Regions from separate parts of the Pseudomonas macauensis genome, predicted to be linked through region 3. Evidence: riboswitches for the same ligand, from Rfam matches in the RefSeq annotation. Region 3 holds a riboswitch; each other region holds the start of a gene.
The links. Region 3 has a riboswitch for cobalamin ahead of SD196_RS03890 (TonB-dependent receptor domain-containing protein). Riboswitches for the same ligand answer to the same signal wherever they lie in the genome.
Positions count from the first base shown of each region.

Region 1 (9,655 bases), 780 kb from region 3:
ATTTCGCCCAGTCCGCTCATGCCGCCGTTCACCGCGTCGTAGTTGTTGTTGAGGAGTTGCTCGACCCGCTCGCTGCTGGCGCGCAGGGCGGCCAGGGTCTTCTGGGTGTCGTCGAGGATGGCCGGGCCGCGGCTGCCGAGGGTCTGGTTGGCGCGTTCGAGCAGTGCGCTGGCGTTGGCCAGGGTGATGCGCGCCTGCTCGCTGGCGGCGGCCATTTCCTTGATGGTCTGGCGGATATCGGCGCGCTGATCGGCGATCACGCTGGTGGCCTGGTCCATATGCTCGAGGGTGCGGCTGATGTGGTCGACGTTCTCCTGGGAGAACAGCCGGCTGGCGTTGGCGAGCAGGGTGTTGACGTTGGTGGCGATGTCTTCGCCATTGGCCAGGAGCTTGGCCAGCGGCGAGGGGATGGTTTTGATCACCGGGATGCTGCCGTCCTGGCTGACCAGCGGCGGGCTGTCCTGGGCGGCGCTGGAGAGCTGGATGATGGCCTGGCCGGTGACGCCGGTAAGCGCCAGCTTGGCACGGGTGTCTTCGCGGATCGGCGTGCTTTCGTAGACGCGGATGCGCGCGCGGACCTTGCGCGGATCGTTCGGATCCAGACGCAGGGACACCACGTCGCCCACGCGGATGCCGCTGTACTGCACGGTGCCGCCTTCTGAGAGGCCGGTCACCGCTTCGTTGAAGATCACGTCGTAGAACTTGAACTTCTGGTCGTTGCTCGACTGCGCCAGCCACAGCGCGAACAGCAGCGCGCCGATCGAGACGATCAGGGTGAACAGGCCGATCAGCACGTGATGGGCACGGGTTTCCATTCAGCTTTCCTCCCGCAGGTGTTCGGTGGCCTGCAGCGCGGCACGGCCGCGTGGGCCGTGGAAGTAGTCCTGTACCCAGGCGTCGTTGGTCTCGGCCACCTGATCCAGCGGCCCCACTACCAGCACGCGCTTTTGCGAGAGCACGGCGACGCGGTCGCAGATGGTGTAGAGGGTGTCCAGGTCGTGGGTGACCAGGAACACGGTGAGGCCGAAGGCGTCGCGCAGGGTCAGGATGAGTTGGTCGAAGGCCGCGGCGCCGATGGGGTCGAGACCAGCGGTGGGCTCGTCGAGGAACAGGATGTCCGGGTCCAGCGCCAGGGCGCGGGCCAGGGCGGCGCGCTTGACCATGCCGCCGGAGAGTTCGGCGGGGTACTTGGCGCCGGCATCCGGCGGCAGGCCGGCGAGGGAAATCTTCACCTTGGCCATGAATTCGGCATCGTTGCGGGACAGCCCGGCGTGCTCGATCAGCGGCAGGCAGATGTTCTCGCTGACGGTCAGCGAGGAAAACAGCGCGCCGTTCTGGAACAGCACGCCGAAGCGCCGCTCCAGCTTCGATCGCTGTGACGGTGGCAGCGCCGGCAGGTTCTGGCCGAATACGTGGACGCTGCCTTCGCTGGGCTGGCGCAGGCCGATGATGCTGCGCAGCAGCACGGACTTGCCGGTGCCGGAGCCGCCGACCACGCCGAGGATCTCGCCCTTCATCACGTCGAGGTCCAGGTGCTCGTGCACGGCGTGGCTGTCGAAGCGGTTGGCCAGATCGCGGACCATGATGATCGGTTCGCTCACCAGCCCATCTCCATGAAGAACAGCGCGAACACCGCATCCAGCAAGATCACCACGAAGATCGACTGGACCACGGCGGAGGTGGTGTGCTCGCCCACCGACTGCGCGCTGCCGCTGACGCGGAAGCCTTCCAGGCAGCCGATCACGGCAATGATGAAGGCAAACACCGGGGCTTTGACGATGCCCACCAGGAAATGCTGCACGGCGATGTCGTTCTGCAGCATGTAGAGGAACATGCGTGGCGAGATGTCCAGGCTCAGGGCGCAGACCACGCCGCCGCCGAAGATGCCGGACATCATCGCCAGGAAGGTCAGCATCGGCAGGACCAGCAGCAGGGCGAGCACCCGGGGCAGCACCAGCAGCTCCACCGGGTCCATGCCCAGGGCCTGGATGGCGTCGATCTCCTGGTTGGCCTTCATCGAACCGATCTGCGCGGTGAAGGCGCTGGCCGTGCGGCCGGCCAGGAGGATGGCGGTGAGCAGCACGCCGAATTCGCGGAGGAAGGCGAAGCCGACCAGGTCGACGGTGTAGATCGCCGCGCCGAATTTCTTCAGCACCGTGGCGCCGAGGAAGGCCACCACCGCGCCGACCATGAAGGTGAGCAGGGCAACGATGGGTACAGCGTCCAGGCCCGTCTGCTCCATGTGCGCGGTGAGCGAGGTGAGGCGCCAGCGGCGCGGGCGCAGCAGGGTTCGCGCCAGGGTCTGCAGGGGCAGGCCGATGAAGCCCAGCCCGCCGATCACATGACCGCGGAAGGTCAGGGTGGCGATGCCGATGCGTTCGAGTACGTCGACGACGGCGTTGCCGGGCGGTGGCTTGCGTTCGTCCAGGCGGCACTGGGTGATGGCGCTGCCCACGGTGCGCAGCAGGGCCTGGCGCTCGGCGGGCAGGTTGCGGGTGATCTGTTCGAGCTGGTCCATGCGCGTGCCGCCGATGAGCTCGGCGAGCAGCGCCGCGCCGGCGGTATCGAGCGCGCCCAGGTCGCTGAAATCCAGCGCGGCGGGCTGGCCGCCGTGGCGCACGCCGGCGACCTGGGATTCCAGGGCGCTGAAATGCGCCAGAGTCCAGTCGCCGCTGACGTGCATCAGTGGGGGGCTGGAGTGGGGATCGAGCTGGAGTTGGCCGGGCCGTGCGGTCGTCGTCATGCATCGCATTCTAGCGAAGTTCTGCCATGCCTCCACTTGACTTGTGTTTATCGATTGAGCCGCTCTGGCGCGGGCGTCGGCACTGGCCGCGACAGCTTGTTCAATTGACGCCCCAGGCCGCGAGCCTCTAAGCTGCGCGCCTGCTTCAGGTGCCCCCGGCGCAAGTCGGGGGTGAAACAGGGAAGCCGGTGAATTCAGACCCCAGGGTCCGACCAGTCCGGCGCTGCCCCCGCAACGGTAAGCGAGCATCGAGCCGCATTTCGCCACTGTGCCCTTGGCATGGGAAGGCGCGGTTTCAGGAGCCAGTCACGACTCCACTCGCAAGCCCGGAGACCGGCCTGCTGCAAGCCATGGCATCGCGGGAGGCGCTGCCGATCGCTCCGGCCTGCTGCCGGGGCGTTCCCGTCCTCCGCCTGCCTTTTCGGGTCAGAGCCGCGCGGGTGAGAGCGGCGGAGTGAGTTCACGTGAAACATTTTCTCTATTGGCCGACAGCCCTGGCGCTGAGCGGCTTCTCCTGTTTGGGCCAGGCGGCCGACGAAGCGCCGCTGGCGCTCGACGATCAACTGGTGACCGCCACGCGCACCGAGCAACGCGCCGGGCAGAGCCTCGCCTCGGTCAGCGTGCTGGACCGCGTGGACATCGAACGCGCCCAGGCGCAGTCGGTGCCGGATCTGCTGCGGCGCCTGCCGGGGATTTCCCTGAGCAGCAACGGCGGGCCCGGCAAGGCCACCAACCTCTATCTGCGCGGCAGCGAATCCGACCATGTGCTGGTGCTGATCGATGGCATCAAGGCCGGTTCGGTGTCCTCTGGCGGTGCATCGCTCCAGGACCTGCCGGTGGAACTGGTCGAACGCATCGAGGTGGTGCGCGGGCCGCGCTCCAGCCTGTATGGCTCCGAAGCCATCGGCGGGGTGATCCAGATATTCACCCGCCAGGCCGTGGACCAGGGTTTCAAGCCTTGGGCCTACGCCGGCGCGGGCAGCCAGAGCACCTATGAAGGCAGTGCCGGGGTCTCGGCCGGCAACGGGCGCGGCTGGTTCGCCCTGGGCGTGTCCAGCCTGGATACCGCCGGCATCGACGCCAAGGCCAACGGCGCCAGCGGCCATGAGCCGGACAGTGACGGTTACCGCAACCTCTCAGGTTCGCTGCGTGCGGGCTACCGTTTCGACAGCGGCCTGGAACTGGACGGCAGCCTGCTGCAGACCGACTCGCACAACGACTTCGACACGGTGAACAGCCGTCGCACCCAGGGCTTCGATGCCTACAACGATGGTGTGCAGCGGGTCATCGGCGGCCGCGCGCGCTTCGCCCCGCTGGAGCCCTGGCAGGTGAGCCTGTCCGCTGGGCGCAGCGAGGACAAGTCCGATGCCTACCAGGACGGCGCCTTCTACTCGCGCTTCGACAGCCGCCGTGATACCGCGTCCTGGCAGAACGACCTGGAACTCGCGCCCGGCCATACCCTGACCCTGGGCTACGACTGGCAGCAGGACGAGCTGAGCAGCTCCACCGACTATGCGGTGACCTCCCGCGATAATCGCGGCACCTTCGCCCAGTACCTGGGCCGCTTGGGGCGTCATGACTGGCAGCTGAGCCTGCGCCATGACGACAACCAGCAGTTCGGAAGCCGCAACACCGGCAACCTCGCCTGGGGCTACGCGCTGACCGACGCCGTGCGGGCCTTCGCCAGCTACGGCACGGCCTTCAAGGCGCCGACCTTCAACGAACTCTATTACCCCGGCTACGGCAACCCCGACCTGGACGCGGAAACCTCGCGCAGCGTGGAGCTCGGCGTGGACGGCCGCCACGAGTGGGGGCACTGGGCGGCGAACCTGTACCGCACGGTGGTCGACGACCTGATCGCCTACGACTCGGCATTGCGGGCACCGGACAATATCGACCAGGCGCGCATCCGCGGCATCGAACTGCAACTGGGCAGCCAGTGGTGGGACTGGGTGTGGAACGCCAACGCCAGCCTGCTCGACCCGGAAAGCCGCGCCAGCGGCAGCCGTGGCAACGACCTGCCGCGCCGCGCCCGGCAACTGTTCAACCTGGACCTCGACCGGCGCTTCGACGCGCTGAGCCTGGGCGCCAGCCTGCACGCCGAGGGTCGCCGCTATGACGACTTGGGCAACCGCAATCGCCTGGGCGGCTTCGCCACCCTGGACCTGCGCGGCGAATACGCGTTGAGCCCGGAGTGGCGCCTGCAGGCGCGCCTGAGCAATCTGTTCGACGCCGACTACCAGACCACCCTGGGCTATGAGCAGCCCGGCCGCGCCGTACTCTTCGGCGTGCGCTACCAGGCCCTTTGAGAGGAGAGAGACCGATGAGCGAATCCCCGGAAAAGGACGAACGCCACCGTTCGCGCATGCAGCGCAAGAAGACCGTGGTCGACGAGAAGATCGCCCAGGCCCAGGGTGAGCGCGGTGTGTTCCTGGTTCACAGCGGCAACGGCAAGGGCAAGAGCAGTTCGGCCTTCGGCATGGTCGCCCGCGCGCTGGGCCATGGCATGAAGGTGGGCGTGGTGCAGTTCATCAAGGGCGCGGCCACCACCGGCGAAGAGGCCTTCTTCCGGCGCTTCCCCGAGGAGGTCAGCTACCACGTGATGGGCGAGGGCTTCACCTGGGAGACCCAGGACCGCCAGCGCGACATCGCCAAGGCCCGCGAGGCCTGGGAGGTCGCCCGCCAGTTGCTGAGCGATCCGCAGGTCGGCCTGGTGGTGCTGGACGAGGTGAACATCGCCCTCAAGCACGGCTACCTGGAGCTGGATACCGTGCTCGCCGACATCGCGGCCCGCCCGCCGATGCAGCATGTGGTCGCCACCGGGCGCGGCGTGCTGCCGGCGATGGTCGAGGCGGCCGATACCGTGACCGAGATGGGCCTGGTGAAGCATGCCTTCAAGGCCGGGATCAAGGCGCAGAAAGGGGTGGAGTTCTGATGGCTGCCGTCGTGCCGGAGCGCACCTGATGTCCGACTCCCGTCAGTGCCCCGCACTCCTGATCGCCGCCCCCGCTTCCGGCCAGGGCAAGACCACCGTCACCGCCGCCCTGGCGCGCCTGCACACGCGCCTCGGGCGCAAGGTGCGGGTGTTCAAGTGCGGCCCGGACTTCCTCGACCCGATGGTCCTCGCCCGCGCCAGCGGCGCGCCGGTGTACCAGCTGGACCTGTGGATGGTCGGCGAGGCTGAGAGCCGCCGCCTGCTCTGGGAAGCCGCCGAGGAGGCCGACCTGATCCTGATCGAAGGCGTGATGGGGCTGTTCGACGGCTCACCCTCGGCCGCCGATCTCGCCCGTCGTTTCGGCGTACCGGTGATGGCGGTGATCAATGGGCAGTCCATGGCCCAGACCTTCGGCGCGCTGGCGGTCGGCATGGCCACTTACCAACCGGACCTGCCATTCTCCGGCGTGCTCGCCAACCGCATCGGCAGCCAGCGCCATCGCGACCTGGTGCGCGACAGCCTGCCGGAGTGGATTCGCTGGTACGGCGCGCTGCCGCGCGACACCGAGGTGGAGCTGCCCAGCCGCCACCTGGGGCTGGTGCAGGCCGATGAACTGGCCGACCTCGATGCCCGCCTGGACGCCGCCGCCGATGCCCTGGCTGCCAGCGCCAGTACCGAGCTGCCGGCGCCGGTGAGCTTCGCAGCGCCCGAGCCGCGCGTTGCCCAAGACCGCCTCGACGGCGTGCGCATCGGCGTGGCGCGGGACAATGCCTTCGCCTTCCTCTACCAGGCCAACCTCGACCTGCTGCGTGAACTGGGTGCGGAACTGGTGTTCTTCTCGCCGCTGCGCGATGAGGCGCTGCCCGAGGTGGACAGCCTCTACCTGCCCGGCGGTTACCCGGAACTGCACCTGCGGGCGCTGGCGGAAAACCGGGCCATGGCCCATGCGATCCGCGCTCACCACGCTGCCGGCAAGCCGATCCTGGCCGAGTGCGGGGGCATGCTCTATCTCTTCGACGCACTGACCGACGTGGCGGGCGAGCGCGCCGAACTGCTCGGCCTGCTGCCCGGCGAGGCGCGCATGCAGAAGCGCCTGGCGGCCCTGGCGCTGCAAGCCGTGACGCTGCCCGAAGGCACCCTGCGCGGCCACACCTTCCACCATTCGCTGCTGGACAGCGCGGAAGCGCCGCTGGCCCGAGGCGTCTGTCCGAACGACAAACCGGTGGCCGAGGCGGTGTTCCGCCGTGGCCGGCTCACCGCCTCCTACATCCACTTCTACCTGCCGTCCAACCCGGACGCCGCAGCGGCGTTGCTCAGACCATGAAAACGACCGACCACGCCTTCAGCCCCGAGGAGCGCGCCGCGCTCTACCGCGCCATCGCCGAACGCCGCGACATGCGCCATTTCAGTGGCGGCGAGGTGGCGCCTGAGCTGCTCGCCCGCCTGCTGGAGGCCGCGCACCAGGCGCCCAGCGTCGGCCTGATGCAGCCCTGGCGCTTCCTGCGCATCACCCGGCCGGAGCTGCGCCAGGCAATCCACGGTCTGGTGGAAGAGGAGCGCCTGCGCACCGCCGAGGCGTTGGGCGAGCGCTCCAGTGAATTCATGCGGCTGAAAGTGGAGGGCGTGCTCGACTGCGCCGAGCTCCTGGTGGCGGCCCTGATGGAAGGCCGCGAGACGCATGTCTTCGGTCGTCGCACGCTGCCGCAGATGGACCTGGCGTCGCTGTCCTGCGCCATCCAGAACCTCTGGCTGGCGTCCCGCGCGGAAGGTCTGGGGATGGGCTGGGTATCGCTGTTCGACCCGGCCGCATTGGGCGAATTGCTGGGGCTGCCCGCCGGCGCCGAGGCGGTGGCGGTGATCTGCCTTGGCCCGGTGGAACAGTTCTACCCGGCGCCCATGCTGGCCCTGGAAGGCTGGCGTCAGCCGCGCCCGCTGACCGAGTTGGTATTCGAGAATCATTGGGGAGAGCAGCCATGAACCTGGCGCTGCTGACTGTGCTCGGGGTAGCGCTGGACGCGCTGCTGGGCGAACCGAAACGCTGGCATCCGCTGGTGGCCTTCGGGCGCTTCGCGGACCGCCTGGAGCGCCGCTTCAATCGCTCGCGCACCGATGCTGCGAGCGACACGCCCGGCCTTGGATGGCGCAGTCACGGCGTCACCGCCTGGGTGCTGGCGGTGATCCCGCTGACCTTGATCGCGCTGCTGCTGAGCCTGCTGCCCTACGTTGGCTGGCTGGTCCAGGCACTCGCCCTGTATGCCGCGCTGGGGCTGCGCAGCCTGGGTGAGCACGCCGAGCCGGTGGCGCTGGCATTGCGTGACGGCGACCTGAATGAAGCGCGCCTGCGCGTGGGCTATATGGTCAGCCGCGAGACCTCCGCGCTGGACGAGTCCGCCGTGGCCCGCGCCGCCACCGAGTCGGTGCTGGAGAATGGCAGCGACGCGGTGTTCGCCGCGCTGTTCTGGTTCGCCGTGGCCGGCGCGCCGGGCGTGGTGCTGTATCGGCTGAGCAATACCCTCGATGCCATGTGGGGGTATCGCAATGCACGCTTCGAGCGCTTCGGCTGGGCGGCGGCGAAGATCGACGACGTGCTCAATTACATCCCCGCGCGGCTGGTCGCGCTGACCTATGCGCTGCTCGGGCAGACCCGCCTGGCCATGCGCTGCTGGCGCACCCAGGCGCCGCAGTGGGACAGCCCCAACGCCGGCCCGGTGATGGCCGCCGGCGCTGGCGCCCTGGGCGTCGCACTGGGCGGCGCGGCGCGTTACCACGGCGAACTGCATGAACGCCCGCAGCTGGGCGAAGGCTCTGCACCGACTGCCGCGGACATCTGGCGAGCGCTGGCGTTGGTGCGCCAGGGCGTGCTGCTGTGGCTGGCGGTCATCCTGATTCTGGGAGTGCTCTGAATGCTCGAACATGGTGGCCGGTTGCGCCGGGCGGCGCAGCAGTACGGTATACCGCTGGCGGAGTGGCTGGACCTGTCCACCGGCGTCTCGCCCTGGCCCTGGAGCCTGCCGAACATCCCGACCAACGCCTGGATGCGCTTGCCCGAGGACAGCGACGGCCTGGAAGCGGCTGCCTGCCGTTACTACGGCGCGGAACAGCTGCTGCCGCTGCCCGGCAGCCAGGCGGCCATCCAGCTGCTGCCGAAGCTGCGCCAGCCGGGCAAGGTCGGCGTGGTCTCGCCCTGTTACGCCGAACACGCCGAAGCCTGGCGCAGCGCGGGGCATAGCCTGCGGGAGGTCAGTGACCAGGAAGTACCCCAGCACCTGGAGCACTTCGACGTGCTGGTGGTGGTCAACCCGAACAATCCCACCGGCCGCCGCATCGAGCCCGGCGTACTGCTGGAGTGGCACGCGCAGTTGCAGAAGCGCGGTGGCTGGCTGGTGGTGGATGAGGCGTTCATGGACTGCACCCCGGAGCAGAGCCTGGTCGCCAGCTGCGCCAGCCGGCCGGGCCTGGTGGTGCTGCGTTCGTTCGGCAAGTTCTTCGGGTTGGCCGGTGCGCGCCTGGGCTTTGCCTTCGCCGAGCCGCGCCTGCTGGCGAGTCTTGCCCAACTGATCGGCCCCTGGGCGGTGAACGGCCCGACACGCTGGGTAGCGCAGGCGGTCCTGGGCGACTTCCACGAGCACGTCGAGCGCCGCCGCGACCTGGCCGAGGCCAGCCGGCGTTTGGCGGGGCTGCTCGGCGAGCAGGGTTTCGCGCCCCAGGGCGGCACCTCGCTGTTCCAATGGACGGTGTCGATGCAGAGCCGTGCGCTGCGCGACCATCTGGCGCGCCAGGGGATTCTCGTGCGCCTGTTCGACTCGCCGGTCAGCCTGCGCTTCGGCCTGCCGCCGGACGAGGATGGCTGGCGGCGCCTGGAGCACGGCCTGCGCACCTTCAACCAGATGGAGGGCCTGCGATGACCACCTTGATGGTGCAAGGCACGACCTCCGACGCCGGCAAGAGCACCCTGGTGACCGCGCTGTGCCGCTGGC
Region 1 covers NZ_CP138377.1:1,591,656-1,601,310, forward strand. Annotated here, with positions in the region: gene SD196_RS07570 (MlaD family protein) at 1-815, opposite strand, end outside; gene SD196_RS07575 (ABC transporter ATP-binding protein) at 816-1,583, opposite strand; gene SD196_RS07580 (ABC transporter permease) at 1,598-2,743, opposite strand; cobalamin riboswitch at 2,874-3,100, shown strand; gene btuB (TonB-dependent vitamin B12 receptor) at 3,238-5,052, shown strand; gene cobO (cob(I)yrinic acid a,c-diamide adenosyltransferase) at 5,067-5,678, shown strand; gene SD196_RS07595 (cobyrinate a,c-diamide synthase) at 5,707-7,002, shown strand; gene bluB (5,6-dimethylbenzimidazole synthase) at 6,999-7,655, shown strand; gene cbiB (adenosylcobinamide-phosphate synthase CbiB) at 7,652-8,581, shown strand; gene cobD (threonine-phosphate decarboxylase CobD) at 8,582-9,583, shown strand; gene SD196_RS07615 (cobyric acid synthase) at 9,580-9,655, shown strand, end outside.
Region 1: another riboswitch for cobalamin. It lies ahead of btuB (TonB-dependent vitamin B12 receptor); the one in region 3 lies ahead of SD196_RS03890 (TonB-dependent receptor domain-containing protein).

Region 2 (9,655 bases), 120 kb from region 3:
CGACGATGCGCTCCTCGCTGGCGCCCAGCGGCAGGGTGACGAAGTGCCCGCCGTCCAGCAGGTCGGCCACGCCACGCGCCAGGGTGGACTTGGCCATGCCGCGCGGCCCTTCGATCAGCACACCGCCGATGGCCGGATCGATGGCTGCCAGGCACAGGGCCAGCTTCAGCTCATCGGCGCCGACGACGGCAGCCAGTGGGAAATGGGGAAGGGCGATCATGGGGATTTCCTGCGGATTTCGTCCGTGCATGGTAGCGAACCGGGCGTACGACGCGCGACTCATGTCCATCGCCTTCATAGAGACAAGTCATTGATCGGCGCGCCGCGATGCAGTAAGTTGAGTCCCATTCCACGGAGAACATCATGCCGTCCAGCCTGTCCATCCAGTCCCTCGCCCGCCTCGGTGCCATCGGCTCCGCGGTCGCTCGTGCGCAGGTTCTGGCCGCGGCTGCCGGCTATTTCTTCTATGGGTATTGGTTTAGCCAAAGGCGCGCCTGATACCCCACAGGCGCCCTAGCAAGCAGGGTCGCCAACCAGACAGATTCACGAAACCCCGGTCGGCAACCCGACCGGGGTTTTTGTTTTTCCGGCCCACAAGGCCCACCGCATCGAAACGAGCGAAAACGCTCAGACAGAGGATCGACACATGAACACCACTTATTACCGCTATTACCGCAACTCCGACTGGCGATTTAGCAGCGCGCTGCGTGCCACCCAACGAGCCTTGCCACGAACACTTAGATAGAGCGCCGAGCGCGGAAAGAACACCGCGCCGGCCAAGGATGCCAGTCAGATGAACGCTTCCACCTCCACCCTGATCCGCCACGATATCCAGCAGTCCGCCGAAGTCCTGGACCTGCCCTTGCCCTCCGCTCGCCGCCGCGAACAACCGCTGCCGAGCCCCGTCGAACTGCGCCAGCGCCTGCCGCTGTCCGCCGCCATGGCCCACCGCGTCCGCGAAGGCCGGGAGGCGATCCGCGCCGTACTCGACGGCCGCGACCCGCGCCTGCTCGTCGTCATCGGCCCCTGCTCGCTGCACGACCCCGTTTCCGCCCTCGAATACGCCGACCGCCTCGCCGAACTGGCGCCACAGGTGAGCGACCAGCTGCTGCTGGTAATGCGCGCCTACGTCGAGAAACCACGCACCACCATCGGCTGGAAAGGCCTGGTCTACGACCCGCAGCTGGACGGCACGGGCGACATGGCCGGCGGCCTGGAACTGTCGCGCCGGCTGATGCTGGGCATGCTCGAACGTGGTCTGCCGATCGCCACCGAACTGCTGCAACCGCTGGTGGCTGGCTACTTCGACGACCTGCTGGGCTGGGCCGCCATCGGCGCGCGCACCAGCGAATCCCAGGTGCACCGCGAGATGGTCAGCGGCCTCGACCTGCCGGTGGGCTTCAAGAACGGCACAGACGGCAGCATCGGCATCGCCACCGATGCCATGCGCTCGGCCGCTCACCCGCACCAGCACTTCGGCATCGACGCGCTGGGCCGGCCTTCACTGGTGCAGACCCAGGGCAACCCGGACACCCATCTGGTGCTGCGCGGCGGCCACGCCGGGCCGAACTTCGATGCGCAGAGCGTGCAGCAGATTCGCCAGGGGCTGGAGAAGCTCGGCATCGAGCCGAGCATCATGGTGGATTGCAGCCACGCCAACAGCGGCAAGGACCCGCTGCGCCAGCCGGCGGTGCTGGACAGTGTGCTCGACCAGCGCCTGGCCGGCGATGCATCGCTGCGCGGAGTGATGCTGGAGAGTCATCTGTTCGACGGTTGCCAGCCGCTGTCCGGTGAGTTGCGTTACGGGGTGTCGATCACCGACGGTTGCCTGGGTTGGAGTGGCACGGAGGCGCTGTTGTTGAACGCGGCCGAGCGCCTGCGTCGCGGCTGAGGCTTTTCCTGTAGGAGCGAGCTTGCTCGCGAACCAGTTTTCCGGCAGCACTGAAGCCGGGCGGGTTCGCGAGCAAGCTCGCTCCTACACGTCAATGCGCCACACCGCGCTGGAGGTAGGCTTTAACGAAATCCGCTCCTACGAAAGCCGGAAATCCCTCACTGCTCCTCGCTATCCACCAGCAGGTTCTCCAGCGTCTCGCGATACTCCCCCGGCTCCTCCCACAACCCGCGCTGCTGCGCTTCCACCAGGCGTTCGGCGATGTCGCGCAGGGCTTCGGGGTTGTGCTGTCGGATGAATTCGCGGGTGTCGTCGTCCAGCAGGTAGGCGTCGGCCAGCAGGCGGTACTGGTGGTCGTCGACCAGCTCGCTGGTGGCGTCGAAGGCGAACAGGTAGTCCACCGTCGCGGCCAGTTCGAAGGCGCCCTTGTAGCCGTGGCGCTTCATGCCGGCGATCCATTTCGGGTTCACCGCGCGCGCGCGCACCACTCGGCCGAGTTCTTCCTTCAGGGTGCGGATGCGCGGGTTGTCCGGCTGGCTGTGGTCGCCGTGGTAGCTGGCCAGCGCCTGGCCCTGGATGACCTCGGCGGCGGCGAGCATGCCGCCCTGGAACTGGTAGTAGTCGTTGGAATCGAGGATGTCGTGCTCGCGGTTGTCCTGGTTGTGCAGCACCGCCTGCAGGCCGGACAGGCGCTGGGCGAAGCGCTCGCGCGCCGGGGTGCCGTCGTCGCCGCTGCCGTAGGCGTAGCCGCCCCAGTTCAGGTAGGCCTCGGCAAGGTCGGCGCGGCTGTCCCACTGGCGCGATTCGATCACGCCCTGCACGCCGGCACCGTAGGCGCCGGGTTGGGCGCCGAAGATGCGCCAGCCGGCCTGGCGGCGGGCTTCATCAAGCGCCAATCCCTCGGCTTGCAGGCGTGCCTGATCGGCCCGCACGCGAGCGGCCAGTGGGTTCAGGTCGTCCGGCTCGTTCAGCGCGGCGACGGCCTGCACGGCGGCGTCGAACAGGCGGATCAGGTTGGCGAAGGCGTCGCGGAAGAAACCCGAGACGCGCAGCGTCACGTCGACCCGCGGGCGGTCGAGCAGGCTGATCGGCAGGATCTCGAAATCCTCCACGCGCTGGCTGCCGGCCTGCCACACCGGACGCACGCCGAGCAGTGCGAGGGCCTGGGCTATGTCGTCGCCACCGGTGCGCATGGTCGCCGTGCCCCACACCGACAGGCCGAGCTGGCGCAGGTGATCGCCGTGATCCTGCAGGTGGCGTTCGAGCAGGCGGCTGGCGGACTGGAAGCCCAGGCGGAAGGCGGTCGGCGTGGGCAGGTTGCGCACGTCCACGGTGAAGAAGTTGCGCCCGGTGGGCAGCACATCGACGCGCCCGCGACTGGGTGCGCCGCTGGGGCCGGGCGGGACGAAGCGGCCGGCGAGACCGGCGAGCAGGTGGCCGATTTCACTGGCGCCGCAGGCGTCGAGCGTCGGCGCGATCTGCTGCTGAAGTTGCGTGAGGACCGCCGCGCTGGCGCTGCCGGGCGCGCTGACCGAGCCGTCGATCAGGCGCAGGGCGAACAGCTCCAGGCGCTCGCGGGTGTCACCGTTGCTGCGCCAGGGCTCGTCGCTGACGGCGGTCAACAAGTCAGGGCGCAGACCTTCCCACGGCTCGGCGAAAGCTTCGTCCAGCGGGTCGCGACCCAGCTGCAAATCCTCGCTCAGTGCGCGCAGCAGGCTGGCGTTGCCGCCGCGTCCGTCGCCGCGCGGAATGCGTACCAGCGACAGCAGCGTGTCGCGGCGCAACTCGCCCACGGGCGATTCGCCGAACACATGCAGACCGTCGCGAATCTGCGATTCCTTGAGGTCGCAGAGGTAGGCGTCCAACTGCGGCAGCCAGCTTTCCGGGTCGTCGCTCAGTTGCAGGCCCAGCTCGCGGTCCAGCGCGGTCTCGCGCACCAGCGTGAGGATGTCGCCACGCAGCTCGCTGGCGCGGCGTGGGTCGAGCAGGGAGGCGTCGTAGTATTCGTCGGCCAGGCGTTCGAGGTCGCGCAGCGGGCCGTAGTTTTCCGCGCGGGTCAGTGGCGGCATCAGGTGGTCGATGATCACCGCCTGGGCACGGCGCTTGGCCTGCGCGCCTTCGCCGGGGTCGTTGACGATGAAGGGGTAGAGGTTGGGGAGCGGGCCGAGGATCGCGTCCGGCCAGCACTCTTCCGAGAGCCCGACGCCCTTGCCCGGCAGCCATTCCAGGTTGCCGTGCTTGCCGACGTGGATCACAGCATCGGCGCCGAACACTTCACGCAGCCAGAAGTAGAAGGCGAGGTAGCCGTGGGGCGGCACCAGTGACGGGTCGTGGTAGATCGCTGCCGCGTCGAGCTGGTAGCCGCGCGCTGGCTGGATGCCGACAAAGCCCAGGCCGAAGCGCAGGCCAGCGACCATCATCCGGCCGCTGCGGAACATCGGGTCCTGTTGCGGCTCGCCCCAGCGCTCGCGCACGGCTTGCTGGTTGGCCGCGGGCAGGCGCGCGAAGCAGGCGAGGTAGTCGTCCAGCGCCAGGCTCTGCGCGCAGGGGCGCAGGTCGAGGCTGTCGAGGTCGTTGCTGACGCCGCCGAGCAGTTGCTGGATCAGCGCCGTGCCGGAATCGGGCAAACCGGCGACCGGATAACCCTGAGCCTCCAGCGCACTCAGGATGTTCAATGCGGCGGCCGGCGTGTCGAGGCCGACGCCGTTGCCGATGCGGCCATCGCGGGTTGGATAGTTGGCCAGGATCAGCGCCACGCGCTTGTCGGCATTGGCCTTGCGCGCCAGCAGCATCCAGCGCCGCGCCAGCTCGGCGACGAAGTCCATGCCTGGCAGGTGCGGCAGGTAGCAGACCACGTCGCTCTGGCTGCGCTCGCTGCGCCAGGCCAGGCCCTTGAAGCTGATCGGCCGGGTGATGAGGCGGCCATCCAGTTCCGGCAGCGCGATGTGCATGGCCAGGTCGCGCGGGCCGAGGCCCTGCGGGTTGGCGCGCCAGAGGTCGAGGTTATCCAGCGAGCAGATGGCTTGCAGCACTGGCACATCGCGCCGGAAAGGACGCTCCTGTGGGGCTTCCGGGTTCGACTGGGCGAAGCCGGTGGTGTTGATGATCAGCTCGGCGTCGGCGCTATCGAGCAGGCTTTCTACCGTCGCCAGGCACGCGGCTTCCTTGAGGCTGGCCACGGCGATGGGCAGTGGGTTGATGCCCTGGGCCTGCAGGCGTTCGCAGAAGGTGTCGATAAAACCGGTGTTCGCCGCTTGCAGGTGCGTGCGATAGAACAACAAGGCGGCCACCGGGGACTCGGGGTGCCAGTCGACCTGCCAGTGGGCGAGGTCGCTGCTGCCAATCTGCGGGTGATAGACCGCCACGCGCGGCAGGGTTTGTGGCTCGCTCCAGGCGTAATCGCGTTGCAGGTGACGGTTGGCGAGGCAGGCGAAGAACTGCCGGGCGTTATCCATGCCGCCCTGGCGCAGGTACTGCCAGAGGCGTTCGGCATCCTGCGGCGGGACGCTGCACAGGGCGCTGAGCTCGGGGTCGGGTTTGTCGTCGCCGGGTACCGCGATCAGCGTGACGCCGCGCTCGGCCAGCGCCACCAACTGCTCCATGCCGTAGCGCCAGTAACCGACTCCACCGTGCACGGAAATCAGGATCACCTTGGCGTGCTGCAGCACCTCGTCGACGTAGAGGTCCACCGAGGCGTGGTTCTGCAACTGCATGGGGTTGGCCAGGCGCAGGCTCGGGTAATCCTCCGGCAGTTCGCGGGCGGCCTCGGCGAGCAGCGCCAGGTGCGAGTCGCCGCTGCAGAGGATCACCAGGTCGGCGGGCGTCTGGGCCAGGTCGGCGATGCCGTCGTCGGGGACGAAGCCGCCGGGTTGGGTGCGCAGCAGGTGCATGGAACTCGCTCTGTGGTGGCTATCTGTAGGAGCGAGCTTGCTCGCGAACCAGCCCGGCTTTGGTATCGCCGGGTAACGCTGTTCGCGAGCAAGCTCGCTCCTACAAGATCAGGAGAGGGCGGTACGCAGCTCGTTGGCGATGGTGGCCTGGTCCAGTTCCTGGCCGATCACTACCAGGCGCGTGGCGCGGTTTTCATCGCTGCGCCAGGCGCGGTCGAAGTGCTTGTCGAAGCGCTTGCCGACACCTTGCACCAGCAGGCGCATGGGTTTGCCGGGGATGGCGACGAAGCCCTTGATGCGCAGCACGGCGTGGCGTTCGACCAGCGCGTTCAGTGCATCCAGCAGGGCGCGCTCTTCTACTTCCGGGAGGTCGACGTGGAAGGAGTCGAACTCGTCATGGTCATGATCTTCATGGCCCTCGTGGTCGTGATGCGTCGGGCGGCTGTCGATGTGCAGCTCGGCCTCGGCATTCAGACCCAGCAGCACGGAGAGCGGCAGTTGGCCGGAATTGGCTTCGACGATCTTCACTGCCGGCGGCAGTTCCTCGGCGACTTCGGCGCGCACGCGGGCCAGGGCGTCGGCGTCCAGCAGGTCGGCCTTGTTCAGCACCACCAGGTCGGCGCTGGCCAACTGGTCTTCGAAGAGTTCGTGCAGCGGCGATTCGTGGTCCAGGTTCGGGTCCTGCTTGCGCTGCTCGTCGACCTGCTCGGGATGGGCGGCGAAGGTGCCAGCGGCCACTGCCGGGCTGTCGACCACGGTGATCACCGCATCCACGGTGCAGGCGTTGCGGATTTCCGGCCACTGGAAGGCTTGCACCAGCGGCTTGGGCAGGGCGAGGCCCGAGGTCTCGATGAGGATCTGGTCGAGGTCGCCGCGGCGCGCCACCAGCTCGCGCATCACCGGGAAGAATTCTTCCTGCACGGTGCAGCACAGGCAGCCGTTGGCCAGTTCGAAGACGCGGCCGACCGCTTCTTCTTCGCTGCAACCGATGGAGCACTGCTTGAGGATTTCACCGTCGATGCCCAGCTCGCCGAATTCGTTGACGATCACCGCGATGCGGCGGCCTTCGGCATTGTCGAGCATGTGGCGGAGAAGGGTGGTCTTACCGGCACCGAGGAAGCCGGTGACGATGGTGACGGGGAGTTTGGCCAGGGTTTTCATGCGCGCCTCGCAAGCGGAAGTTGGAAGGCGGATGAAGGGCGCGAGCGCGGGTTCGCCGCGCAACGAAGGTCGCCACCGGATCACCCCGCCCGGTTGTCTGTTGATAACGAACCGGTTCTGGATCTCGCGAGCTAGAGCCAGGCAAGGCGGAGGATCGCCGGGGACGCGGAGTTGACTGTAGTCAATGAGCAGTCCACGGCGATCCTCCAACGCAGCATGGCCGACGCGCAGCAGATCGAAAACCAGTCACGAGGCAGGTCTCCTGGCTCACAGCCCTCTGTCGTCCCTTCGCCTTCCCGCCCGAATCGGCAGTGGCGCGTGAAGAGACAGGCTGTTCACAGTTGCGGGGGCAGCCGTGGCGCATCCGAAGATTTCCACGTTCCCTCTTAGCTCCGGCCAGCGCCGGAGAACCTCGAAGGGCAGAAGGCTACGCAGCGATGACGGGGCGGTCAATCGCCGGGGATCGGTTGCCGCGCGGTTGACGCTCGCGGGGCTTCGTGGTCAGCTAGCGCGGTTTCAGGTGTCTCGCGCCGTCGCGCGCGAGGTGAAACGGGAAGCCGGTGCGTCCACAAGGACCAGTCCGGCGCTGCCCCCGCAACGGTAGGCGATCGTAGGGTCATCAGTAGTCACTGTGCGCACGCATGGGAAGACTGACCCGCTTGGCCACGAGCCAACGTCGCAAGCCCGGAGACCGGCCTGGAATGCTTCGTTTTTTGGCAAACCCGCGGTGGGCGGGCGCAGGCCGTGGCGCGACCTTTTGGCGCGTTCGAATGCGTTCAACCTCTGCGTTCTCTACTTTGATTTCTAGAGGGAACGTTCATGTCCAGCAGTATCCTGACGCAACAGGCGTCGAGCACTTCCATCCCCCTTTCCAAGCGCATCGCCCTGGCCGTCGGCGCCAGCCTGCTCGGTGCGCTGCTGGTGTATTTCGCCGGTTTCTCGCATCTGGAAGCGGTGCACAACGCTGCCCACGATACCCGTCATAGCGCGGGCTTCCCCTGCCACTGATCTGTGTGGGCTGCGTGTAGACGCGGCTGAGTTGAAGCGTCCCTGACTGCTCGTTCGATGCGGTCACGGACATGCTTTGCCTGCCATACGCGGCCCGAGAGTCCGGAGAACTGCAATGATCAAACGTATCGCCCAGACCGCCGGTTTCGCCGGTCTGATCGCGGCGCTGGTGCTGACTGTCGTCCAGTTGCTGTGGGTATCCCCGCTGATCCTCAAGGCGGAGACCTATGAGAAATCCGAGCCGGTAGCGATGGCCGAACACAGTCATGAGCACGCCGACGGTGCCGCCGCTGGCCACCATCACGACGCGGAAGCCTGGGAGCCGGAAGACGGCTGGCAGCGCATCCTCTCCACCACCGGCGGCAACCTGGTGGTCGCCGTGGGCTTCGCCCTGATGCTGGCCGGCCTGTTCACCCTGCGCGAACCGGGCAAGACCTCCGAAGGCCTGCTCTGGGGCCTGGGCGGTTTCGCCGTGTTCACCCTGGCGCCGTCGTTGGGGCTGCCGCCGGAGGTTCCGGGCACCGCCGCCGCTGAGCTGACCCTGCGCCAGACCTGGTGGATCGGCACCGCCGCGTCCACCGCCGCCGGCCTCGCACTGTTGGTGTTCGGCCGCAACTGGGCACTGAAGATCGTCGGTGCCGCGCTGTTGGTGGTACCACATGTGATCGGCGCGCCCCAGCCGGACGTGCATTCCAGCCTCGCGCCGGAAAGCCTCGCCCATGAGTTCATCATTGCCTCGCTGGTCACCAACGCGGTGTTCTGGGTGGCGCTCGGCCTCGTTGCGGCCTGGCTGTTCCGCCGCTTCGCGCCGTCGGCCTGATCCACGCGCTATGCTCGACCCCGCAGCCGGCCCAGCCGACTGCGGGGTTTTTCATTTGGAGGAGAGTGACGATGACGCTGGTTGCTGGCCTCGGTTGCCGCCGGGGCTGCCCGCTCGATGAACTGCGTGCCTTGCTGCGGGAGACGCTGGCCGAGGCCGGGCTCGACGAGTCGAACCTCACCGCGCTGGCCAGCGCCACGCTGAAGGCCGACGAGGAAGGACTGGCCGCCCTGGCCGCCGCGCTCGACCTGCCGCTGGCGCTGTTCACGCCGCAACAACTGGCCGCTTGCGAGAAACACCTGGGCGAGCCCTCCGACGTGGTGCGCGCGGCGACAGGCAGCGCCAGCGTGGCCGAGGCCGCGGCACTGCTGCAGGCCGAAGCCCAGGGCGGTGCCTCGGCACGCTTGCTGGTGGGCAAGCGCCGCAGCGAGCAGGCCACCTGTGCGCTGGCCTTTGTCCCCGTTGAGCCCCAGGAGCAACCATGACGGTCTACTTCATCGGCGCCGGTCCGGGCGATCCGGAACTCATCACGGTCAAGGGCCAGCGCTTGATCCGCGCCTGCCCGGTGATCCTCTACGCAGGCTCCCTGGTGCCGCCGGCGGTACTGGAAGGGCACAACGCCGAGCGCGTGGTGAACACCGCCGAGCTGAATCTGGAGGAGATCGTCGCGCTACTGGCGCAGGCCCACGCCGAGGGCAAGGATGTGGCGCGCGTGCACTCCGGCGACCCGTCGCTGTACGGCGCCATCGGCGAGCAGATTCGCCAGCTGCGCGAGCTGGATGTTCCCTACGAGATCATCCCCGGCGTCACCGCCACCTCCGCCTGTGCGGCGATTCTCGGCTGCGAGCTGACTCTGCCGGACATTTCCCAGACGCTGATCCTTAC
Region 2 covers NZ_CP138377.1:691,144-700,798, forward strand. Annotated here, with positions in the region: gene SD196_RS03260 (ATP-binding protein) at 1-220, opposite strand, end outside; gene SD196_RS03265 (hypothetical protein) at 364-498, shown strand; gene SD196_RS03270 (3-deoxy-7-phosphoheptulonate synthase) at 794-1,891, shown strand; gene cobN (cobaltochelatase subunit CobN) at 2,050-5,781, opposite strand; gene cobW (cobalamin biosynthesis protein CobW) at 5,890-6,942, opposite strand; cobalamin riboswitch at 7,177-7,372, opposite strand; cobalamin riboswitch at 7,444-7,657, shown strand; gene SD196_RS03285 (CbtB domain-containing protein) at 7,762-7,950, shown strand; gene SD196_RS03290 (CbtA family protein) at 8,066-8,770, shown strand; gene SD196_RS03295 (cobalamin biosynthesis protein) at 8,842-9,255, shown strand; gene cobM (precorrin-4 C(11)-methyltransferase) at 9,252-9,655, shown strand, end outside.
Region 2: another riboswitch for cobalamin. It lies ahead of cobW (cobalamin biosynthesis protein CobW); the one in region 3 lies ahead of SD196_RS03890 (TonB-dependent receptor domain-containing protein).

Region 3 (9,655 bases):
TTGCGTCAGCACGTGCTGTACCGAATCCGCCGGGAAGATGCGGCATGACTCCTGAAGACGGCGTGCGCGTCTACCACGAACTGAGCCGGCACCGTCCGGAGCGCTTCGCCCCCGGCCCAGGCCAGCTCGACTGGGCGACCCAGCCGGCGCCGTTTCGCCGCTATGCCGGTGCCCGCCTCATCGAGTTGCTGCACCGGCCGCAGGAGGAATCGCCCGGCTACGACGAGGTGTTCGCCGGGCCCATCGGCCAGCCGGCGCCGCTGAGTCTCCAGGCCGTCTCGCAACTGCTCTACGACAGCCTGGCGATCTCCGCCTGGAAAGAGGCCGGTGGCAGTCGCTGGGCGCTGCGGGTCAACCCGTCCAGCGGCAACCTGCACCCGACCGAAGCCTATCTGCTGTTGCCTTCCGGGGCTGTGGATAACGCCGCGCTGCTGGCGCACTACAGCGCCGACGAGCATGTGCTGGAGGTGCGCGCCGAGCTGCCCGCGACCCTGGCCGAGCAACTGGACGCCGCGCTGCCCGCCGGCGGCTTCCTGCTGGCGCTGGCCAGCATTCCCTGGCGCGAGGCCTGGAAGTACGGCGAGCGCGCCTACCGCTACTGCCATCACGACCTTGGCCACGCGCTGGCCTGCCTGAGCATCGCCGCGGCGATCCAGGGCTGGGAGGTTCGCCTGCTGCGAGGCGCGGCCGAGTCGCGGCTGGATGCGCTGATCGGCCTGGACCGCGAAGGCTTCAGCGAACGCGAATGCGCCGACGCGCTGCTGTGGATCGGTCCGGCGCAGGCGGCCGAGTTCCCATTGCCGGAGACCCTGCTCAAGGGGCTCGCCGCACTGCCGCTGGCCGGCGTGCCGAATCGCCTGTCGCGGGACTATCGGCACTGGCCGGAGCTGGAGCGCGTGCACCACCTGTGTCGCGCGCCGATGTTGCCGGCGCGTGAATGGCGCGCCGCGAACGCCGATCCGGCTGTGGATAATCCCGGCCTGCCGCTACGCCCGATCCTGCATCGCCGGCGCAGCGCGCAGTCCATGGATGGGCGTAGCGGCATTCACGCCGAGCTGCTGTATGCCTGGCTGCGCCGCCTGCTGCCGGAGCGCTCGCCCGTACCGTTCGCCTGCACGGGCGAGCCGGCGCGCATCGACCTGCTGATCTTCGTCCACCGCGTCCAGGGCCTGGAACCAGGGCTGTACTGGCTGGGCCGCAGTGGTCGCGAGCCAGGCGGGTTGCGTGAGGATTACCTGTGGCAGCCGGTGACGGAGAGCGGTGCGCCGCTGTACCGCCTGCTGTCCGGCGATGCGCGCGGGCTGTCGGCCTTCCTGTCCTGCGGGCAGGACATCGCTGGCGACGGCTGCGTCGCCTTCGCCATGCTCGTTGATCTCGACGCCGCGCTGGCCGAGGGCGCCTGGACCTATCCGCGCCTGTACTGGGAGGCCGGGCAGGTCGGCCAGCTGCTCTACCTGGAAGCCGAGGCGGCGGGCCTGTCGGGCACCGGCATCGGCTGCTATTTCGATCCGGCGCTGGACGAATTGCTCGGTGGTGGTCCGGACTGCCCGGTCAGCCTCTATCATTTCACTATCGGCCGCGCGGTCTGGGATGAACGCCTCACCAGCCTTCCCGCCTACAGCGCGCCACGCCGCCTCCCACTTCAGCAAGACCGCAATTGAGGAAACAACGCGCATGACCCAGATCCTGGACAACCTGGTGGCTCTGCTGAGCCTGGAACAGATCGAAGAGAACCTGTTCCGCGGCATGAGCCAGGACCTCGGGTTCCGCCAGCTCTACGGCGGGCAGGTGCTCGGCCAGGCGCTGTCGGCGGCCAGCCAGACCGTCGATCCCGAGCGCCACGTACACTCGATGCACGGTTACTTCCTGCGTCCGGGCGATGCCAGCAAGCCGGTCGTCTACCAGGTCGACCGCGTGCGCGACGGCGGCACCTTCAGCACCCGCCGCGTCACCGCGATCCAGAAGGGCCAGCCGATCTTTGCCCTGAGCACCTCGTTCCAGACTGACGAAGGGGGCTTCGAACACCAGATCACCATGCCCGACGTGGTCGGCCCGGAGAACCTGCCGACCGACCTCGAGCTCAAGCAGCGCAGCGCCCAGCAGTTCCCCGAGCGCATCCGCGACAAGCTGCTGTACCCCAAGCCCATCGAAATCCGCCCGGTCACTCAGAACGACCCTTATGACCCGGTGGTCGGCGAGCCGATCAAGTACCTCTGGCTGCGTGCCGACGGCAAGCTGCCGGACGTGCCGGCGCTGCACAAGTACATCCTCGCCTACGCCTCGGACTTCGGTTTCCTCACCACCTCGCTGCTGCCCCATGGCCGCTCGGTGTGGCAGAAGGACATGCAGGTCGCCACCATCGACCATTCCGTGTGGTTCCACCGCGACCTGCGCGCGGACGAGTGGCTGCTCTACGCCATCGACAGTCCCTGGGCCGGCAATGGCCGTGGCTTCGTTCGCGGCAGCGTGTTCAACCGTGACGGCCAATTGGTCGCTTCGGCGACCCAGGAAGGCCTGATCCGCCACCGCGAGGATTGGTCGTGAGACTCGACGAGATACGCCACTGGGTGTTCGACATGGACGGTACCCTGACCCTGGCGGTGCACGACTTCCCGGCGATCAAGCGGACCCTGGGCATTCCCCAGGAGCACGACATCCTCTCCCATCTCGCGGCACTGCCAGAGGACGAGGCGGCGGCCAAGCATGCCTGGCTGCTGGAGCACGAGCGCGAGCTGGCGGTGGCCTCCACCGCAGCGCCCGGTGCGGTGGCGCTGGTACGGGCGCTGCATGGCGCGGGCTATCGCCTGGGTATCCTGACCCGCAATGCCCATGAGCTGGCGCTGATCACTCTGGAGGCCATCGGCATTGGCGATTGCTTCGCCGCCGAGGATGTTCTCGGCCGTGGCGAGGCTGATCCGAAGCCCAGCCCGGACGGCTTGCTGCGTTTGGCGTCGCGTTGGGATGTGGCGCCGCAGCGGATGCTGATGGTCGGCGACTATCGCTTCGATCTCGACTGCGCCCGCGCGGCTGGTGCGTGCAGTGCGCTGGTGAACCTGCCGGATCATCTGCCGGAAAATCCCTGGCCGGAGCTGACCGACTGGCATGCGCGTGATTGCGCGGAGTTGGGGCGGATGGCGGGGGTGTTGGGCTAGGCCCTCAGACGGGTGAACAGGGATATTCAGTGCTTTGGCGCAGAAACACCCAAATCCCACAACGGCGGATAACGCCAGAGGCGTTATTCGCCCTACGAACTGCTCCTTGCCCGGGCTTTGGCGCCGACGGCGTACAACCGCGAACGGTTGTACGCCCTACGGTCGGGGCAGGCCCTTACAACTCCGGCGTCCAGGTCACCGCCAGCAGCGCGGTGCGGCCCGGTTCGCGGTAGGGGCGGGCTTCGCCCATGAAGTCCATCGGGCTGGTCGGGCGCAGGTAGTCGCCCAGGGCGTAGTTGCGGTCCAGGGCGTTATCCAGCTTCAGGTCGAAGCGAATCTCATCGCTGGCCAGCCAGCTGGTGCGCAGGTCGAGCACGCCGTAGCCGGCGAGTTCGCGGGTATTGGCGGCGTCGTCATAACGCTGGCTGACCGCGCGCCAGGAGCCGCCGACGCCGTAGGCGCCGAACTGGCGGTCGAGGTCCAGGCTCAGGGTGCGGCGCGCGCGCGTGGGCAGGGTGTGGCCGGTGTCGCGGTCGCGTGGGTCTATCAGGCTCAGGCCGAGGTTCGCCTGCCAGCCCAGCACCTCGCGGGCGACGCTGGCCTCGAAGCCATTGATGCGCGCCTTGGCGATGTTCTCTGGCTGGTTGCTGGTGCTGTCCCAGGCGATCAGGTCGTCGACGTCGGTGCGGTACAGCGAGGCCTCCAGATGGGTGCCGGAAAAATCGCCGCGCCATTGCAGCTCGTAGGTCTTCGAGGTCTCGGGCTTGAGGTTGGGGTTACCGGCGCCGGGGTAGTAGAGGTCGCTGAAGGTCGGCGCGCGGAAGCCTTCGCCGTAGCTGGCGATCCAGCTCTGGTTGTCGCCCACCGGCAGGCTGAAGGCGGCGTTCCAGCTGTTCTGGGTGCCGTAGACCTGGTTGTCGTCGTGGCGCAGGCCCAGTTCGGTGCCGAAATGTTCGCCCTTGAAGCTGTGCTGGGCGAAGAAGGCGTGGTTCTCGCGCTGGTCCTGGGCGAACTCGGTGCTGCCTTCGACCCGGTCTTCGTACCAGTCGGCACCCAGGGCGAGCTGGTTGGCGGCGTCCAGTTGCAGGCGGTTGATCCAGCCGGCCGAGTGGCGGGTGGTTTCCAGGGTGCCGTTGTTCCAGCTGTCGGCGGCGCCCACGGCCTTGTTGCGGTCGAAGCTGCGGCCCAGTTCCAGGCGGCTGTTCCAGATGTCAGTGAGCTGTCCTTCGAGGTAGCCGCTGTAGCTGCTGACGCGGAATTCGTCGCGCGGCAGGCCCGGCTCGAAGTTGTAGGCGTCGTCGTATTCGTTCTTGCCGCGCTGGTCGTTGAGGTTCAGGCCGGCCTTCCAGTCCTCGTTGAAGCGGTGGTCGAGGTTCAGGTGCACGGCCTTGTTGCGCTGGGCGTCGTCGTCGCTGTCGGCGCCGACGTTGTCGCTGGTGCGGTCCCAGCCATCGCTCTCGTCTAGGCTGCCGCCCAGGTTGAAGGTGGTGCGCTCGTCGCCGCCGGAGAGATTCACGCTGCGTTCGAAGGTGCCGTGGCTGCCGGCCGCCAGGCGCACTTCCGGGTGCAGCCCGGCCTCGCCACGGCGAGTGAAGATCTGGATCACCCCGCCGATGGCGTCGGCGCCGTACAGCGACGAGCGCGGACCGCGGGTCACTTCCACGCGTTCGATGTTGTCGATGCTCAGGTAGTCCAGGCGGGCGATGCCGGTGCTGGCCGAGGCAACGCGCTGGCCGTCGACCAGGACCAGCGTCTGCGCGGTGCTGGTGCCGCGAACGGAGTAGGAGACCACCCCGCCGGAGCTGCCCATCTGCACACCGGGCACGCGCTTGAGCAGTTCGGGCACGCTGCGTACCTGCAGGCGTTCGATGTCCTTGCGGGTGAATACGCTGTTGGCGGCGGTGGCCTGGGCGCGCGGCTGGACGTGGCGGCCCGAGGTGATCACCAGGGCGGGCATGGCGTAGACGTCGCCGGTCGGAACGGTGGTTTCGGCGAAGGCCAGGCCGGGCAGCAGGCCGGTGGCCAGGGCGAGTCGGGTCAGTTTCATGGATCGTCCTCAAAAGCGGTCGGATGACTTTCGAGGAGGGCGTGGCAAGGGCGGCGGGCCGCACTTGACGGTGCGGCCCTCCGCAACACCTGTCGGGGCGTACGAGGGCGGTCTCCGGGCTGCCGACACTCACGTCTGCGGCCTTCCCATGCGGATGCACAGTGGCGGTTCGCAGCGCTGCAGGCCGGGGCCTGCGGTCGGTTACCGTTGCGGGGGCAGCGCAGGTCTTTCACCTGCTTCCCGTTACCTCGAACGAAAACGGGCGCACCTTAGTGGGTGCGCCCGTCACTGGCAATACTCCGGGAGAGGCATGCGCTCAGCGGTTGCCGAGCGCCTCCAGGCGAGCGCTCACCGAGCGTTCGATGCCGGCAGCGTCAAGACCGCACTCGGCGAGCATCTGTGCGGGCTTGGCGTGCTCGACGTAGTAGTCCGGCAGGCCCAGGTGCAGGATCGGCTGCAGGATGTTCTCGCGGGCGAGGAATTCGCTGACGGCGGCACCGGCGCCACCCATCACGGCGTTTTCCTCGAGGGTCACCAGCAGGTCGTGGCTGGCGGCCAGCTGGCGTACCAGTTCCTCGTCCAGCGGCTTGACGAAGCGCATGTCGGCGACGGTGGCGTCGAACTGCTCGGCGACTTTCAGCGCCTCGGCCAGTTGCACGCCGAACACCAGGAAGGCGACCTTGCCGGCCTTGCCTTCGCGGCGCACCACGCCCTTGCCGATCTCGACCGGTTCCAGCGCCGCCTCGATGAGGGCGTTGGGGCCGGTGCCGCGCGGGTAGCGCACCGCCGCCGGGCCTTCGAAGTGATGGCCGGTGGTGAGCAGCTTGCGCAGTTCGTTCTCGTCGCTGGGGGTCATCACCAGCATGCCGGGGATGCAGCGCAGGTAGGAAAGGTCGAAGCTGCCGGCATGGGTCGGGCCGTCTTCGCCCACAAGACCGGCGCGGTCGATGGCGAACAGCACGTCGAGGTTCTGCACCGCGACGTCGTGGATCAGCTGGTCGTAGCCGCGCTGCAGGAAGGTGGAGTAGATCGCCACCACGGGCTTGGCGCCGTCGCAGGCCATGCCGGCCGCCAGGGTCACGGCGTGCTGCTCGGCGATGGCGACGTCGAAGTAGCGGTCCGGGAATTTATCCGCGAAGGCCACCAGGTCCGAGCCTTCCTTCATCGCCGGGGTGATGCCGACCAGGCGCGGGTCCTGGGCGGCCATGTCGCACAGCCACTGGCCGAACACGCTGGAGTACTTGGGACCGGATGGCTTCTTCGGCTCCGCCGGGGCCTTGATCGGCTCCAGCTTGGTAATGGCGTGGTAGCCGATGGGGTCGATCTCGGCCGGGCCGAAGCCCTTGCCCTTCTTGGTCACCACGTGGAGGAACTGCGGGCCGTCCAGGTCGCGCATGTTGCGCAGGGTGGCGATCAGGGTCGGCAGGTCGTGGCCGTCGATGGGGCCGACGTAGTTCCAGCCCAGCTCCTCGAACAGGGTGCCGGGGACCAGCATGCCCTTGGCATGTTCCTCGACCTTGCGCGCGATCTCCCAGGCGCCCGGCAGGCGCGAGAGGATCTTCTTGCTGCCCTCGCGCATGCTCGAATAGGTGCGGCTGGAGATGATCTTGGCCAGGTAGTTGGACAGGCCGCCGACATTCTTGGAGATCGACATGTCGTTGTCGTTGAGGATCACCAGCATGTTGGCCTTCACGTCCGACGCGTGGTTCAGCGCCTCGAAGGCCATGCCGGCGGTCAGCGCGCCGTCGCCGATCACCGCCACCGACTTGCGGCCCGAGCCCTGCATGCGCGCGGCGATGGCCATGCCCAGTGCGGCGCTGATGGAGGTGCTGGAGTGGCCGACGCCGAAGGTGTCGTACTCGCTCTCCGAGCGGCGCGGGAAGGCGGCCAGGCCGTCCTTCTGGCGCAGGCTGCCCATGCGCTCGCGGCGGCCGGTGAGGATCTTGTGCGGGTAGGCCTGGTGGCCGACGTCCCACACCAGGCGGTCGTCCGGGGTGTCGAAGACGTAGTGCAGGGCGACCGTCAGCTCGATCACGCCGAGCCCGGCGCCGAAATGGCCGCCGGTCTGGCCAACGCTGTACAGCAGGTACTGGCGCAGTTCGTCAGCGAGGGTCAGCAGCTCCGCTTCGCCCAGCCGGCGCAGTTCGACCGGCGTGCTGGCGCGGTCGAGCAGGGGCGTGGCGGGGCGCTCGCGGGGAATCTCGTGGAACGTCGTGGGCATCAGGCTGATCGTTATGAGAAGGCAAAAGATGCGGGAGTTTACCTGATGCTTGGGATTGGCCCAAGCAACGTGGGGCCAATCCATCGGCTGACCGGATGGTCGGATCGCAGTCGCGGGCTGTGCCGAAATCGTCGTCGGGCTAGCCGATTGTGCGCAAGCGGTGGGAGGCCGGAGCGGCCACTGTAGGCCGGAACGGTCCGGCGGCGGATTGCCGCATCGGACGCAGACGACGGGTAAGGATTGAGGAGGACGGCGTGACCCGATTGAGCCTGGAAGAATTGCGCGAGCTGTCGGTGGCGATCCTGCGCCACCACGGTTTCAGCGAACCCCACGTGCAGGCAGTGACCGACACCGTGCTGGCCGGTGAGCGCGATGGCTGTACGTCCCATGGCGTCTGGCGGTTGCTGGGTTGCATCCATACGGCGCGCGCCGGCAAGGTGTCGCTCGATGCCGTGCCGGAGCTGTCGGAGCCCGCGCCGGCGCTGGTGCGCGTCGATGCCAAGGGCGGCTTCTCGCAGTGCGCTTTCGATCTTGGCTTGCCGAAGCTGGTGGAGAAGACGCGCAGCCAGGGCATCGCCGCATTGGCGATCAATCATTGCGTGCACTTCTCGGCGCTCTGGGTGGAGATCGAGCGGATCACCGCCCACGGCCTGGTGGCGCTTGCGGTCACGCCGGCCCAGGCCTACGTGGCACCGGCGGGTGGAACGCGGCCGTTGTTCGGCACCAATCCCATCGCGTTCGGCTGGCCGCGGGCCGGGCAGAACCCCTACGTCTTCGATTTCGCCACCACGGTCGTGGCGCGTGGGGAAATCCAGCTGCACGAGCGCGAGGGCAAGGCGATTCCGCTGGGCTGGGGCATCGATGCCGACGGCAACCCCAGCACCGACCCTGGCGCCGTGCTCGAGGGCGCCATGCTGACCTTCGGTGGGCACAAGGGCTCGGCACTGGCGACCATGGTCGAGCTGATCGCCGGGCCCTTGATTGGCGACCTGACCAGTGCCGAGTCCTCGGTCTTCGATGCCGGGACGAAGTCGTCGCCTTATCACGGCGAACTGCTGATCGCCATCGACCCCACGCGCTTCCTTGGCGCCGATGCCGCGCAGCACCTGGCGCGGGCGGAGACGCTGTTCGAATCCATCGTCGACATGGGCGCGCGCCTGCCCTCGCAACGCCGCTTCGCCGCGCGTGAGCGCAGCCTGGCCGAGGGCGTGGAGATCAGCGATTCGTTGTATGCCGATCTGCGTGGGCTGCTGGAGTAACGCGGGGTACATTCTCTGTAGGAGCGAGCTTGCTCGCGAACCTGGGCCCGCAGCGGTGGTTGGTTCGCGAGCAAGCTCGCTCCTACGAAAAGCCCCTTGGTTCTCCACCCGCGCATAAAAAAGCCCCGGCGCCAGGCCGGGGCTGATCGTCGGTGCGGGACTGGCCGACATTCACTCCCTCACCGACGAACCCTCAACGGGACAACGGCTCCCGTGTCGTCTCGCCATCCACCAGCCGGGCGATGCCCAGCGGGTTGGCGTCCTTCAGCGCATCGGGCAGCAGCGCGTTGGGGTAGTTCTGGTAGCACACCGGACGCAGGAAGCGGTCGATGGCCAGGCTGCCCACCGAGGTGCCGCGCGCGTCGGAGGTGGCCGGGTAGGGGCCGCCATGGACCATCGCGTCGCAGACTTCCACACCGGTCGGGTAGCCGTTGAGCAGCAGGCGGCCGGCCTTGCGTTCCAGCAGCGGCACCAGTGTGGCGAAGTGTGCGAGGTCGGCGGGCTCGGCGATCAAGGTTGCGCTGAGCTGGCCGTGCAGGCCCGCCAGGGCGCGGCGCAGTTCGGCCTCGTCGGCGACTTCCACCACTACGGTGGTCGGGCCGAAGACCTCCTCCTGCAATAGCTCGTCGCCGTCCAGCAGCAGCCGGGCGTCGGCCTGGAACAGTTGCGGCCGTGCCTGCCGGCCTTCCTGCGCCTGTCCGGCGAGGTGGCGCACGCCGGGGTGGGCGTGCAGGCGCGCCAGGCCCCGTTCGTAGCTCTTCAGGGTGCCGGCGTTGAGCATGGTCTGCGCCGGGCGCTGGCCCAGTTCGGCGATCAGCTGGGCGGTGAACAGGCTGAAGGCCGGCGAGGCGATGCCGATGACCAGCCCGGGATTGGTGCAGAACTGGCCGCAGCCGAGCACCACCGAGTCTGCCAGTTCACGGGCGACCTGTTCGCCACGCGCTTGCAGTGCGGCTGGCAGGACCAGCACGGGGTT
Region 3 covers NZ_CP138377.1:813,639-823,293, forward strand. Annotated here, with positions in the region: gene SD196_RS03870 (GNAT family N-acetyltransferase) at 1-48, shown strand, start outside; gene SD196_RS03875 (nitroreductase family protein) at 45-1,661, shown strand; gene tesB (acyl-CoA thioesterase II) at 1,675-2,544, shown strand; gene SD196_RS03885 (HAD family hydrolase) at 2,541-3,152, shown strand; gene SD196_RS03890 (TonB-dependent receptor domain-containing protein) at 3,328-5,199, opposite strand; cobalamin riboswitch at 5,287-5,487, opposite strand; gene dxs (1-deoxy-D-xylulose-5-phosphate synthase) at 5,516-7,420, opposite strand; gene SD196_RS03900 (Ldh family oxidoreductase) at 7,675-8,679, shown strand; gene SD196_RS03905 (aldehyde dehydrogenase (NADP(+))) at 8,873-9,655, opposite strand, start outside.